3 regions of the Isoptericola sp. NPDC057391 genome follow, and region 3 is predicted to be linked to each of the others. Evidence: riboswitches for the same ligand, from Rfam matches in the RefSeq annotation. Region 3 holds a riboswitch; each other region holds the start of a gene.
The links. Region 3 has a riboswitch for thiamine pyrophosphate ahead of ACFUVW_RS02560 (ECF transporter S component). Riboswitches for the same ligand answer to the same signal wherever they lie in the genome.
Positions count from the first base shown of each region.

Region 1: linked by a shared signal. The riboswitch ahead of ACFUVW_RS14130 (bifunctional hydroxymethylpyrimidine kinase/phosphomethylpyrimidine kinase) and the one ahead of ACFUVW_RS02560 (ECF transporter S component) in region 3 are both predicted to bind thiamine pyrophosphate.
Region 2: linked by a shared signal. The riboswitch ahead of ACFUVW_RS10705 (thiamine ABC transporter substrate binding subunit) and the one ahead of ACFUVW_RS02560 (ECF transporter S component) in region 3 are both predicted to bind thiamine pyrophosphate.

Region 1 is NZ_JBHVBO010000113.1:9,946-14,147, forward strand. Features, by position in the region: gene ACFUVW_RS14130 (bifunctional hydroxymethylpyrimidine kinase/phosphomethylpyrimidine kinase) at 1-1,645, opposite strand, end outside; TPP riboswitch at 1,636-1,766, opposite strand; gene ACFUVW_RS14135 (hypothetical protein) at 1,918-2,589, shown strand; gene ACFUVW_RS14140 (YcnI family protein) at 2,678-3,490, shown strand; gene ACFUVW_RS14145 (copper resistance protein CopC) at 3,487-4,161, shown strand.
Region 2 is NZ_JBHVBO010000068.1:2,953-7,154, forward strand. Features, by position in the region: gene ACFUVW_RS10695 (PAS domain-containing protein) at 127-906, shown strand; gene ACFUVW_RS10700 (DUF4235 domain-containing protein) at 950-1,216, opposite strand; TPP riboswitch at 1,376-1,480, shown strand; gene ACFUVW_RS10705 (thiamine ABC transporter substrate binding subunit) at 1,552-2,625, shown strand; gene ACFUVW_RS10710 (ABC transporter permease) at 2,601-4,202, shown strand, end outside.
Region 3 is NZ_JBHVBO010000009.1:6,537-10,738, forward strand. Features, by position in the region: gene ACFUVW_RS02540 (hypothetical protein) at 1-1,077, shown strand, start outside; gene rsfS (ribosome silencing factor) at 1,074-1,517, shown strand; gene ACFUVW_RS02550 (histidine phosphatase family protein) at 1,514-2,203, shown strand; tRNA gene ACFUVW_RS02555 (tRNA-Ala) at 2,295-2,367, shown strand; TPP riboswitch at 2,511-2,622, shown strand; gene ACFUVW_RS02560 (ECF transporter S component) at 2,646-3,263, shown strand; gene ACFUVW_RS02565 (ABC transporter ATP-binding protein) at 3,268-4,202, shown strand, end outside.

The DNA.
Region 1 (4,202 bases), on a different contig from region 3:
AGAACGCCAGCTCGTGCTCGCACGCCGCGTGGAACGCCGTCGCCATCCGGTCCCGGGTGGCCCCGTCGGCGGCCGCGGCGACGCGCCGCAGGATGGCGACCGCCTCCCGCGTCGCGTCCGCGAACGCGTCGTCCGCGTAGGTGCCCAGCCAGGCCGCGTACGGGTGACCAGGGTGGTTGCGGGCGGCCAGCCGCTCCCCCACGTCCTGGTAGATCCAGTAGCACGGCAGGACGGCGGCCACGAGCGTCGCGTAGTCGTCGCCGGCCGCGCGCAGGTGGTCGAGGTACGCGGCCGTCGTCGCGCTGGCGGGCACGTCCTGCGGCTCCCCTCCCAGCCAGCGCGTGTGCAGGTCGAGCTCCGTCACCAGGGCGCCGTGCGCGCCGCCGGCCCAGAACGCCTGCTCGGCCCGCGTGGGCGCGAGCTCGCTCGCCCGTGCGAGGCAGCGCGCGTAGTCGCGCAGGTAGAGCGCGTCCTGCTCCAGGTAGGTGCGGAAGTGGTCGGCGTCGAGCGTCCCGTCGCCCAGCGACCGCACGAACGCCAGGTCGTCGATCGCGGCGCGCACGCCCGCGGCCTCGGCCCACCACCGGGCGACGACGTCCTCCCCGGCGACCTCCCCGGGCGCGCCCGGAGTGCTCGCCGGGGACGGCACGAGCGGCTCGGCGCCGCCCGCACGCAGCCCCACCAGGTGGTCGACGGGGCCGTTCCCGCCGCCGACGCGCAGCGCCTCCCCCGCCCGGATCGCCGCGGTCAGCCACGCCTTCGTGCTGCGCAGCGCCTGCGCCCAGTCGCCCGTGCGCGCGAACCGCGTGGCCAACCCGCTGGACAGCGAGCAGCCGGTGCCGTGGGTGGACCGGCTGCGCAGCCGCGGCCCGGGGAGCTCCACCAGGACGCCGTCGGGGCCGACGAGCGCGTCCGGGGCACCCGGGCCCCAGTCGCTCTCGGTACCCTCGGCGGCCGCGCGCCCGGCCTCCAGGTGCCCGCCCTTGGCCACCACCAGGACCCCGTGCCGGGCGGCCAGCCGCCGCGCCTGCTCGAGGGCCGCGGGCCAGTCCGCGGCGAGGGGCTCCTGCGCGAGGACCGCGAGCTCGGGCAGGTTCGGCGTCACGACGTCCACCCTCCCGAGGAGGTCCCGCACGGCCCGCTCGGCGTCGGGGTCGAGCAGCCGGTCCCCGCTGGTCGCCACCATCACCGGGTCCAGCACGACGGCGGGGCGCGCCGCCGTCGCGGGCCGGGACTCGGCGGGACGGTCGCGCGGCAGGCCGTCGAGCCAGGCGGCCACGGCGCGGGCCACCGGGGCGGACGCGAGCATCCCGATCTTCACGGCGTCGACCGCGACGTCGTCGGTGACCGCCTCGAGCTGCGCGGCGAGGACCGCGGCGGGCGGCACGTGCACGTCGCGCACCCCCCGCGTGTTCTGCACGGTCAGGGCGGTGACGGCCGCCATCCCGTACCCGCCCGCGGCCGCGATCGACTTGAGGTCCGCCTGGATCCCGGCACCCCCCGACGGGTCGGACCCGGCGACCGCCAGCACGCGAGGGCGGGTGCCCCGCGTCGCGGTCGGTGGCTCCGTGCGCGCCGCGGCGGGAGCAGGGACGGTGGTGCCGGCGGGGCCGGCGGAGCTGTCTTCAGGTGCGCGCGCACTCATGTCGACATCCCTTCGCTAGTACGAGCTAGATCAGGTTCGACGGGTGTGATCTCAGCGCCCGAAGGCCGGCCGCGACGATGTCGCGGCGACGGCCGGTCGGGACGCACCCCGTGTCGTGCCGCCCACCGTAGCCCAGGTCCGCGCGGGCGTCGGCCGACGTCCGGCTCGCGTGTCGGGCCCCGCCTCGCCCCGCTGCGAGACACCTGCCAGGCGGGGACCCGACTCTTCCGCCGCCTCCCCGCAGCCCCCGCGCGGCGCGGTAGGGTGCGGGGGTGCCCGTGGTCGTCCGTCGTGTGCGCGAGCTCCTCGTCGCCGGCACGACGCTCAGCATCGCGGCCGCCGCCCACCTGCTGGCCGGCGGCTCGCTCCCCGGGGCATCCCTCGCCTGGCTCGTCGTCGTGGCGCTCACGGCACCCCTCGCGGTGTGGACCGCCCGGCGCCGTCTGACGCTCCCCCGCCTGCTTCCCGCGATGGTCGCGCTGCAGCTCGTGCAGCACACGGCCCTGTCCGTGCTCGGCGCGGCGGGCGCGGGGGCCGCTGCCTCGACGCCGCCCTCGACGCCGCTCTCGACGGTCGGCGCCGCGGCCGACGGGCACGCCCTGCACGCGCTGGGCCCGGGCTCCCTCGCGCCCGCGACGGGCGGCGGGCTGCACCTGCACCACGGGGACGACGCCGGGACGACGTCCTGGATGCTCGCCGCGCACGCGGCCGCGGTGCTGCTCACCGCGCTGCTGCTCGCCGCCGGCGACCGGGCGGCCGTCAACGTCGCGGAGCACCTGCGCCACGTCGCGGTGCTCGTGCGGGGCCCCGCCGCTCCGCCCGTCGTCCGCGAGACCGCCGTCGTCGGCGGGCGCACCTGGCGCCCCCGCCGGACCCGCGCCCTGCGGCGCACCCCGCCACGAGGACCCCCGCTGCTCCCGGGCGCCCTCGCGCGCGCCGCCTGAACCTGCCCTGGTCCGCCGTCGGACAAGGGCGGGTCCCTCGTCGTCCGACGACCACCGACCACCCCTGACAGCCAGGAGCAGTAGACCCATGTCCAGGACCATTCCTGCCCGCACCCCTGCGCGCACCCCGAGGCGCCTCGCCGGCGCCGCCGCCCTCGCCCTGCCGGCCCTCGTGCTCGGCGCGGCCGCCGCCTCCGCGCACGTCACCGTGACTCCCGACGCCGCCGAGGCCGGGTCGTACGCCACCCTCACCTTCAAGGTCCCCAACGAGTCCGCCGAGGCCTCGACCACCGCGGTGAAGGTCGACCTCCCCACCGACACCCCGTTCACCAGCGTGTCCGTCGAGCCCGTCCCGGGCTGGACCGCGAAGGTCACCCAGGCGCCGCTGCCCGAGCCGGTCGAGGTGCACGGCACCACCGTCACCGAGGCGCCCGCGAGCATCGAGTGGACCGCCGACGACGCCGACGCCGGCATCGCGCCGGGCGAGTTCCTCCGGTTCACGGTGTCGGCCGGCGCCGTCCCGGACGGCGTCGAGGCGCTCGCGCTGCCCGCCACCCAGACGTACTCCGACGGCGAGGTCGTCGCCTGGGACCAGGTGGCGTCCGGCGACGCGGAGCCCGAGCTCCCGGCGCCCGTCCTGCAGGTCGTGCCGGCCGACGCGGACGACGACCACGGCACGGCGTCCGCGGCCGGCGAGGCCGCCGACGGGTCCGCCGGCGCGGCGACGGACGCGACGACGTCCGGCGACGACCCCGGCACGCTCCCGCTCGCGCTGGGCGCGGCCGGGCTGGGCCTCGGCCTGGTGGGCGCCGTCACCGGCGTGGTCGCCCTCGCCCGCACGCGCGCCGCGGCCCCGGCGGGCTCCTCCGGCGCCACCTCCGACGACACGGGGCGCCGGTGAGCGCCCGGGGCGGCCGCGCCGCGCGACGCGCCCTCGCCGCGACCGGGTCGCTCGCCCTCGCCCTCGGCCTCGGCACGGCCGGGGTCGTCGGGGCGGCGGCGCCCGCGAGCGCCCACAACGTCGTCGTCGGCACGTCGCCGGCCTCGGGGTCGACCGTGACCGAGCCTCCGGAGTCCGTCGACGTGACGTTCGACGACGTGGTGCTCGACCTGTCCGCCGAGGGCTCCAGCACGGTCGTCACCGTGACGGACGCCGACGGCACCGACTACGCGACCGGGTGCCCGACGACGCAGGACCGCACCGTGTCGGTGCCCGTCGCGCTCGGCGAGGCCGGCGAGTACACGGTCGACTGGCGGATCGTGTCGGCCGACGGGCACCCGACCAGCGGCGGGTTCTCCTTCACCTACGACCCGCCCGCCGGGGCCGAGGCCGCCGCCCCCGCGGCGGACGCGACACCGTGCGCCCCGGCCGGGACCGCCGAGGACGACGGGTCGGACGGCGCGTCCGGCGCTGCGGCGGACGGCGCGGCGGAGGGTGCGTCAGACGGTGCGTCCGCCGGGGACGCCGGCGCCTCGGAGCTGGTCGTGGTGCTCGGCATCGCGGGCGGCGTCGTCGTGCTCGCCGGCGCGGCCGTGCTCGTGACGCTGCGCCTCGCGCGACGTCGCGACTGAGGCACGGGACCGGCCGGCGACCTGTCAGGGCCAGGGCGGGG
Region 2 (4,202 bases), on a different contig from region 3:
CCAACCCTGCACCGCCACCGCACGTCACCCGGCGTGCGGTGGCGGTGTCGTGCCGTGCCGGTACCGTGGTGAGGCCAGGAGAACTGTGCGCCGGACCCCGCTGCACGGCACTGGGGGTGAGCCTCGATGTCCAGCACGCCCAACGACCCACCGCGTCGCGAGCTCGTCGCCCTCGCGGAGCTTCTGGGCGCCGGGAGCCAGCTGCTCGTCGGCCGGTACCGGGTCGACGTCGCCACGGGGGAGTGGTGGTGGTCGGACGAGGTCTTCCGGATCTTCGGGCGCGAGCCCGGCGCCGTCGTGCCGGGACCGGAGGTGCTGCGCGCCCACCTGCACCCGGACGACCGCGAGCGGCTCTCGCGGACGGCGGTGGTCGCGCTGGGCGCCGGGCGGCCGTTCTCGGGGGCCCACCGCGTCGTGGACGACCACGGGCGCACGCACACGGTCGTCGTCACCGGGCAGGGGCGGCACGGGAACGACGGCGCCTCGTCGCAGATCGTCGGCTACGTCATCGACGCGAGCCCGGTCGTGCGCGACGCGCTGGAGCGCGAGGCGCATCGCGCGGTCTCCCGCGCGTTCGTCGCCGCCGCGGCCGCCGAGCAGGCCAAGGGCGCCATCATGGCTGTCTGCGGCGTGGACGAGTCGGTGGCCACCGAGGTGCTCGCCGACGTGGGCGCCCAGGTGGGCGTCTCCGCCCAGTCGGCGGGGGAGCAGGTGATGAAGGAGCTCGCGCGACCCGTCGGGGACCGCGACGCCGCGCTCACGGCGGCGGAGGTGGTCCGGTCGGCGCCGCCCGCGAAGGACGCGGCGGACCGCCTGAGCCAGGCGCTCGCCGCCGTGCGACCGGTGGACCGGCCGCACGGCCACGACGCACAGCTCGCCCGCCGGCGCCCCCGCGCGAGCCACTGACAGGGCTCGACGGGACGCGGCGGCGAGCGTCGACCGCGGGCGGTCAGCGGCCGGGGACGAAGCGGGCGGCCGCGCGCACGGCGCCCTGGCGGGCGAGGCGCTTCGCGAGCACCGCGACGCCGCCCGATACCGCCGCGAAGGTGACGGCCTGGATGATGGAGAGCTCGTCGTCGTCCACGTTGGTGGGCGCCACGCTGCCCGTCGCCTTCTCCCAGACCACCCCGATCAGCTTCTGCGCGACCCACCCGGCGGCGATCGTCAGCACCACCGTGCCGACCTTCACGCCCAGCGGCTGCTCGGTGTCCGTCACGTGCTCTCCCTCGATAGGTCTCGGCGCGGCCTCGGCATGACCGCGCGTCGTCTCGCGTGCGTCCGCGACCGCCGGGCGGCGTCACGGCACGTCAGGCACGTCACACCCCGAGGCCGAGGACGGGACCACGGTAGCGCGGCGTCGACGGGTAGGCTCGTGGTGATACGACAGGGGAGCGCCCAGCGGCGCTGAGAGTGCGGACCGCCGCAGACCCTCGAACCTGATCCGGTTAGCACCGGTGGAGGAAGTCGGGAATCTCGTTCCCTGCGGACGTCAGCACCACGACGGTGCCGGGCGCCCGCAGGACCCCCTTCTCGCACCTTGAGGAGGACAGCATGAAGCTGAGGACCACGGCAGCGACCACGGGCGTCGTCGCGCTGCTGCCGCTGCTGGCGGCGTGCGGCGGCGGGACGCCGTCGGGCGACGCGAGCGGCGCGAGCGGCGCGGCGTCGAGCACGGTCACGCTCGTCACCCACGACTCGTTCGCCGTCTCCGAGGAGGTCCTGGCCGCGTTCGAGAAGGAGTCCGGCCTCACCGTCGAGCAGGTGGCCCCGGGCGACGCGGGCACGCTGGTGAACCAGCTCGTGCTCACCAAGGACGCGCCGCTGGGCGACGTCGTCTTCGGCGTGGACAACACCTACGCGTCGCGGGCCGTGGACGCCGGGGTGTTCGAGGAGTACCAGCCGGCCGACCTCGACCCGCAGGTCGCGGCCTACGCCCCCGACGACCTGGCCGGCACGCTGACGCCGGTCGACGTGGGCGACGTCTGCATGAACCTCGACGACGGCTGGTTCGCCGAGCACGGCGTCACGCCCCCGACCACGCTGGAGGATCTCGCGAAGCCGGCGTACCGGGACCTCACCGTCGTCACCAACCCCGCGACGTCGTCGCCCGGCCTCGCGTTCCTGCTCGCGACGATCGGGGCCTTCGGCACCGACGGCTGGGAGGCCTACTGGGCCGACCTCCGCGACAACGGCGTCAAGGTGGCGGAGAGCTGGGAGGACGCGTACTACGTCGACTTCTCCGGCGCCGGCGAGGGCGGTCAGCGGCCGATCGCGCTGTCCTATGCGACGTCGCCCGCGTTCACGGTGACCGAGGACGGGAAGTCCTCGACCACGAGCGCGATGCTCGAGACCTGCTTCCGCCAGGTCGAGTACGCGGGCGTGCTGGCCGGCGCCGAGAACCCCGAGGGCGCCAAGAAGCTCGTCGACTTCCTGACGAGCGCCGAGTTCCAGGCCGACGTGCCCGGCCAGATGTACATGTACCCGGCCGACCCGGACGTGGAGCTGCCCGCCGACTGGCAGCAGTTCGCGCCCCTGGCCGACGAGCCGTTCGAGGTGGCGCCCGCGGACGTCGCCGCGCACCGCGACGAGTGGATCGAGCAGTGGACGACGATCGTCGTCGGCTGACGCGCGGGGTCCACGCAGGCCGCTGGGGGGCCTGGCTCGGCTGGGGCGCCGCCGTCGTGCTCCCGCTGGGCTTCCTCGCGGTCTTCTTCGCGTGGCCGGTGGTGTCGCTCGTCCTGCAGGGGTTCTTCACCGAGACCGCGGCGGGGCGCGCGCTCGACCTGTCCGGCTTCGCGGAGGTGCTGTCCCAGGACCGCACGTGGCGGATCGTCGGGCAGACGCTGGCCCAGGCGCTCGCCGGCACACTGCTTTCGGTGCTGCTGGGGCTGCCCGGCGCGTACGTGCTGTACCGGTGCTGGTTCCGCGGTCGCACGCTGGTGCGCGGCCTCGTGACGGTGCCGTTCGTGCTGCCGAGCGTCGTCGTCGGTGTCGCGTTCCGCGCGCTCTTCGCGCCCGGCGGCCCACTCGGGTGGGCGCACCTGGAGGAGAGCTTCGCCGGCATCGTGCTGGCGCTGGTGTTCTTCAACTACGCGGTGGTGGTGCGCACCGTCGGCGGCATGTGGGAGCGGCTCGACCCGCGTGCCGAGCAGGCCGCCCGTGCGCTCGGCGCGACGCCCTGGCGGGCGTTCCGCACGGTGACGCTGCCGGCGCTCGGTCCGGCGATCGCGTCGGCCGCCGCGGTGGTGTTCCTCTTCTGTGCGACGGCGTTCGGCGTCGTCCTGGTCCTCGGCGGCCTGCGCTACGGCACGATCGAGACGGAGATCTGGACGCGCACCACCCAGTTCCTCGACCTGCGGTCGGCGGCCGTGCTGTCGGTGCTGCAGCTCGTCGTCGTCGCCGGCGCGCTGCTGGTCAGCTCGCGCGCGCGGGCGAAGCGGGAGCGGGCGCTGCAGCTCACGAGCGACAGCGTGTCCGCGCACCGGCTTCGGCTGCGCGCGGGCGCCGACGGCACGGACCTCGCTCCCGCGCTCGTCACCCTCGTCGTGGTCGCCGGGCTGCTCGTGCTGCCCATGGCCGGGCTCGTCACCCGGTCGCTGCGCGCCCCCGACGGGTCCTGGGGCCTCGACAACTACGTGGCCCTCGGCACCACCGGCGGGCGCAACGCCCTGACGGTCACCGTGTGGGAGGCGCTGGGCAACTCGCTGCGCACCGCGGCGTGGGCCGCGCTGATCGCCGTCGTCGTGGGCGGTCTCGTGGCGCTCGTCGTGTCGCGGCGCCCGCGGCGGGCGGGGCTGCGGCGCGCCGTCGGCGTGCTCGACGCCGCGTTCATGCTGCCGCTGGGCGTGTCCGCCGTGACGGTGGGCTTCGGCTTCCTCATCACGCTGGACAAGCCGCTCGGGCTCGACGTCGACCTGCGGACCTCCGGGGCGCTGGTGCCGATCGCCCAGGCGGTCGTGGCGATCCCGCTCGTGGTGCGCACCATGCTGCCCGTGCTACGTGCGATCGACCCGCGGCTGCGCGAGGCGGCCGCCACGCTGGGGGCGGCGCCCGGGCGGGTGCTGCGGACCGTGGACGGCCCGCTGGGCGCGCGGTCGCTGGGGCTCGCGATCGGGTTCGCGTTCGCCGTCTCGCTCGGCGAGTTCGGCGCGACGTCGTTCCTCGCCCGCCCCGACACGGCCACGCTGCCGGTGGTCATCTAC
Region 3 (4,202 bases):
CCGCTGACCCGCCGCGAGATCCGCGAGCGGGAGCAGGCGGCCGCCGCCGCGCAGGCGAGCGCCGGCCCGCCGGCGCCGTCGGGGCCGGAGCACGGCGCGCCCGCCGCGAGGTCGCCGTTCGCCCCGCCCCCCGCGCAGGCGCCCGCGCCGCGGTTCCCCGCACCGGCGACCAGCGCGCCGTCGCGCCGCTCGCTCCGCGAGCAGAGCCCGGCGCCCGCCCCGGCCCCCGCGCCGATGGTGCGGCCGCCGTCCACCTCCGCCGGCGTGCGCGGGCTGGACGAGACGGGCCGGCTGGCCCCGATCCAGCGGCCCACCGGCGAGATGTCCCGCGCCGTCGCCCCGACGCCCTCGGTGCGTCCCGCGGCGCCGTCCGGCGCCCCGGCCGCGCCGCCCGCGCGCCCCTCGACCCGCCGCGACCAGGGCGCCGCCCCGACGGGCGCCGCGACCGGGCTCGGGCTGCCGCCGCTGGCGGCGCCGGCGAGCGCCCCGTCCACGGCGGCCCCGGCGGCCAGCCCGCCGGCCACGGTCGCGCCGCGCCCCGACGGCCCCGCCCGCCGTTCCCCGTTCGGGACGACCGGCACCTCCTCGCCGTTCGGCACCACGTCCGCGTCGGCGTCGGCGCCGCCCGCGCAGGCGGGCCCCGCACCGGCCCCGAGCGCGACGCCGCCGGCCGCCTCCACGTCGGTGGCGCCCCCGCTGCCCTGGGCGAGCCCGACCACCGAGCGGCCCGCGTCCGTGCCGCCGTCCCGCCCCGCGGCGGGGCCCGCGCAGCCGTCGGCCGCGCCGGAGCGCCCCGCCGCGTCGCCGTTCGACGCGCTGGTCGCGTCGGAGCAGCCCGTCCGCGCGCGCTCGGCCGCGCCGCCGGAGGACGAGGACGACGACGAGGACTGGGACGAGCCCGAGGCGTCGTACACCTGGCTGCACTACATCGTCCTCGTGGTCGTCGCGTTCGTGCTGGGGCTCCTGGTCTGGAAGCTGCTGCTCCAGGCGCCCGACGACAGCGACTTCCAGACCGACGCCGCCGCGCCCGCGGCCGCCGTCTCCCTCACGTACGAGCACCCCGGAGCCGCTGCATGACCGCTAGCCCCCGCGCCGTCGAGCTGGCGGTCGTCGCCGCCCGGGCCGCGTCGGACCGCAAGGCGCAGGAGATCATCGCGCTGGACGTGAGCGACCAGCTGGTGCTCACGGACGTGTTCCTCATCGCGTCCGGCACGAACGAGCGGCAGGTCTCGGCCATTGTGGACGCCGTCGAGGAGGCGATGTTCCTCGCGGGGTCCAAGCCGATCCGCCGCGAGGGCAAGGCGCAGGCGCGGTGGGTGCTGCTGGACTTCGGCGAGGTCGTCGTGCACGTGCAGCACGCCGAGGACCGGGTGTACTACGCGCTCGAGCGCCTGTGGAAGGACTGCCCGGCCGTCGAGCTGCCGGAGGACGCGCGCGGCGGGGACGGCGCGGCGGCCGCCGCCGAGTACGGCGACGGCGAGGGCGACGGCGCGATCCGTCTCGCGGGCGACGAGTGACGGCCGGCACCGTCGTCCTGCTGCGGCACGCCCGCACCGCCTACAACGCGTCGCTGCGGCTGCAGGGGCAGATCGACATCCCGCTCGACGAGGTCGGGCGCTGGCAGGCGACGGAGGGCGGTTCCGCCCTCGCGTCGTCGCACCGGGCGACGCGCATCGTGTCGTCCGACCTGGGCCGCGCCGTCGAGACGGCGGCCGCGTACGCGGAGGCGCTCGGCGGGGCGCCCGTCGTCACGGACGAGCGACTGCGCGAGCGCGGTTTCGGCGCCTGGGAGGGCCTCACCGGCGCGGAGCTGCAGGAGCGATGGCCCGAGGAGTATGCGGCCTGGCGCCTGGGCGCCGAGCCCGTGGGCGCGGGGGCCGAGACGAAGGCGGCGGTCGCGCAGCGCATGGCCGAGGCCGTGGCCGGGCACGCCGCGGACCTGGACGACGACGCGACGCTCGTCGTGGTCTCGCACGGCGCCGCCATCTCGCTGGCGGTCACGGCGCTGCTCGGGCTCGACCCGACCACCTGGCGCGGGCTCGCGGGCATGCACAACGTGCACTGGTCGCACCTGCACCGTGCGGGCGAGGGGGCCGTGCCGGCCTGGCGCCTCGTGGCGCACAACGTGGGCGCGGGCTACCCGCTGGACCGCTGGCAGGCGGGGCCGGACTGGAATTTGGAACCTGGCCCGAAGTCTGCCTAAGATATCGACGTTCCCGAGGGGCGCAAGCCCGGAGGAACACACCGAATCAGACGAATCGCCCGGTCGCCGCCGGCCGCGAGAGTCGGTTCTCGGGGCTGTGGCGCAGCTGGTAGCGCACCTGCATGGCATGCAGGGGGTCAGGGGTTCGAGTCCCCTCAGCTCCACCCCGTCGAGAAGGCCCGGAACCTCATGGTTCCGGGCCTTCTTGCGTGACCAGGGGTTTCACGGTGCGGGACGCCCTTGCGCCGGCGCCGTGGTCGCCTAAGGTCGGACCTGCGGTCGCGTCGTCGGCCGTCACATCTGAAGACACCCATGACAGGGGAGCGCCGTCGAAGGGGCGCTGAGAGTGCGGGCACAGCCGCAGACCCTTGGAACCTGCTCCGGTTAGCACCGGCGAAGGGAGTTACCTGGAATGTCCGCGCCCGAAACCGCTTCGCGCCCCGTGCGCAGCACCCTCCGCGCGTCCCTGCGGTACCGCACCGTCGACCTCGTCACGGTGGCCATGCTCGGCGTGGCCGTCGGCGTCGTCTTCTGGGGCTGGACCCAGCTCTACCACCTGCTCTCCGCCGGGCTGGCGGTCGCGTTCCCGCCGGCCACCGGGCTGCTCGGCGGCGGCTGGCTGCTCGGCGGCGTGCTGGGCGGGCTGATCGTCCGCCGCCCCGGCGCGGCGCTGCTCACCGAGGTCGTCGCCGCCAGCGTCGAGGCCCTGCTCGGTGCCGGCTGGGGCTTCTCGGCGATCGTCTCCGGCGTCGTCCAGGGCGTCGGCGCCGAGCTCGTGCTCGCCCTGTTCCTCTACCGCCGCTTCGGCACCGCAGTCGCGGCCATGGCGGGCGCGGCGGCGGGCGCGTGCGGCGCCGTCTACGAGTGGTTCGCGTACTACCCGGACTGGGAGTGGAGCTTCCGGCTGGCGTACCTCGGCCTGTTCGCGCTGTCCGGCGCGCTGCTCGCCGGCCTCGGGGGAGCGGCGCTCGTGCGCGCCCTCGCCCGGGCCGGCGTGCTCGACGCGTTCGGGCCGGGGCGCGACCTCGCCGACCGTGCCGTCGACCGCTCCCCGGCCTGACGGCGTGGCGCGCGACGACGTCCGGGCGCGCGTGCGGGGGCTGCGCTGGCGGCCCACCGGGCGCGCGGCCCCGACGATCGAGGGCCTCGACCTCACCGTCGGCGTGGGGGAGCGCGTCGGGCTGGTCGGCCCCAGCGGGACGGGCAAGTCGACCGTGCTGCACGCCCTGGCCGGAGTGCTGGGTGACCCGCTGCCCGGCGAGCTGTCCGGCACCGTGCACGTGGACGGCGGGGTGGGCCTCGTCCCGCAGGACCCGGGATCCGCGGTCGTCGCGGCACGGATCGGACGGGACGTCGCCTTCGGCCCCGAGAACGCCGGCCTACCGCGGGCGGAGATCCGGCGCCGCGCCGGTGAGGCCCTGGACCGGGTCGGGCTGCGGTACCCGCCCGAGCGGCCGACGTCGGCCCTCTCGGGCGGGGAGCTGCAGCGGCTCGCGCTCGCGGGGGCGCTGGCGTGCGCACCCGGCCTGCTGCTCCTGGACGAGCCGACCGCGATGCTCGACCCCGCCGCCGCGGACGAGGTGCGCGCCGCCGTCGTCGGGGCCCTGGAGGGCACGGACACGTCCCTCGTCGTGGTCGACCACCACGTCGGGCCGTGGCTCGAGCGCCTCGACCGCGTCGTGGTGCTCGGGCCCGGCGGCCGGGTGACGCATGACGTCGCACCCGCCGCGCTGCGGGACGGCCCGACCGGCCTGCGGGACGAGCTGACCCGCGCGGGGGTCTGGCTGCCGGGCGTGCCGGCGCCCGCGCCGCTGGAGGTGCCCGGGGCCCTGGTGGCGCCGGACGGAACCGGGCCGGAGGTCGCGGCCGACGGGCTCGTCGTCGACCTCGTCACCCGCGGCCTGCGGGGACGCACCACGACACGCGCCCTGGACGGGGCGTCCGTGCGGCTGCCAGCGGGGGCGCTCACCGCCGTCACGGGGCCGTCGGGCGCGGGGAA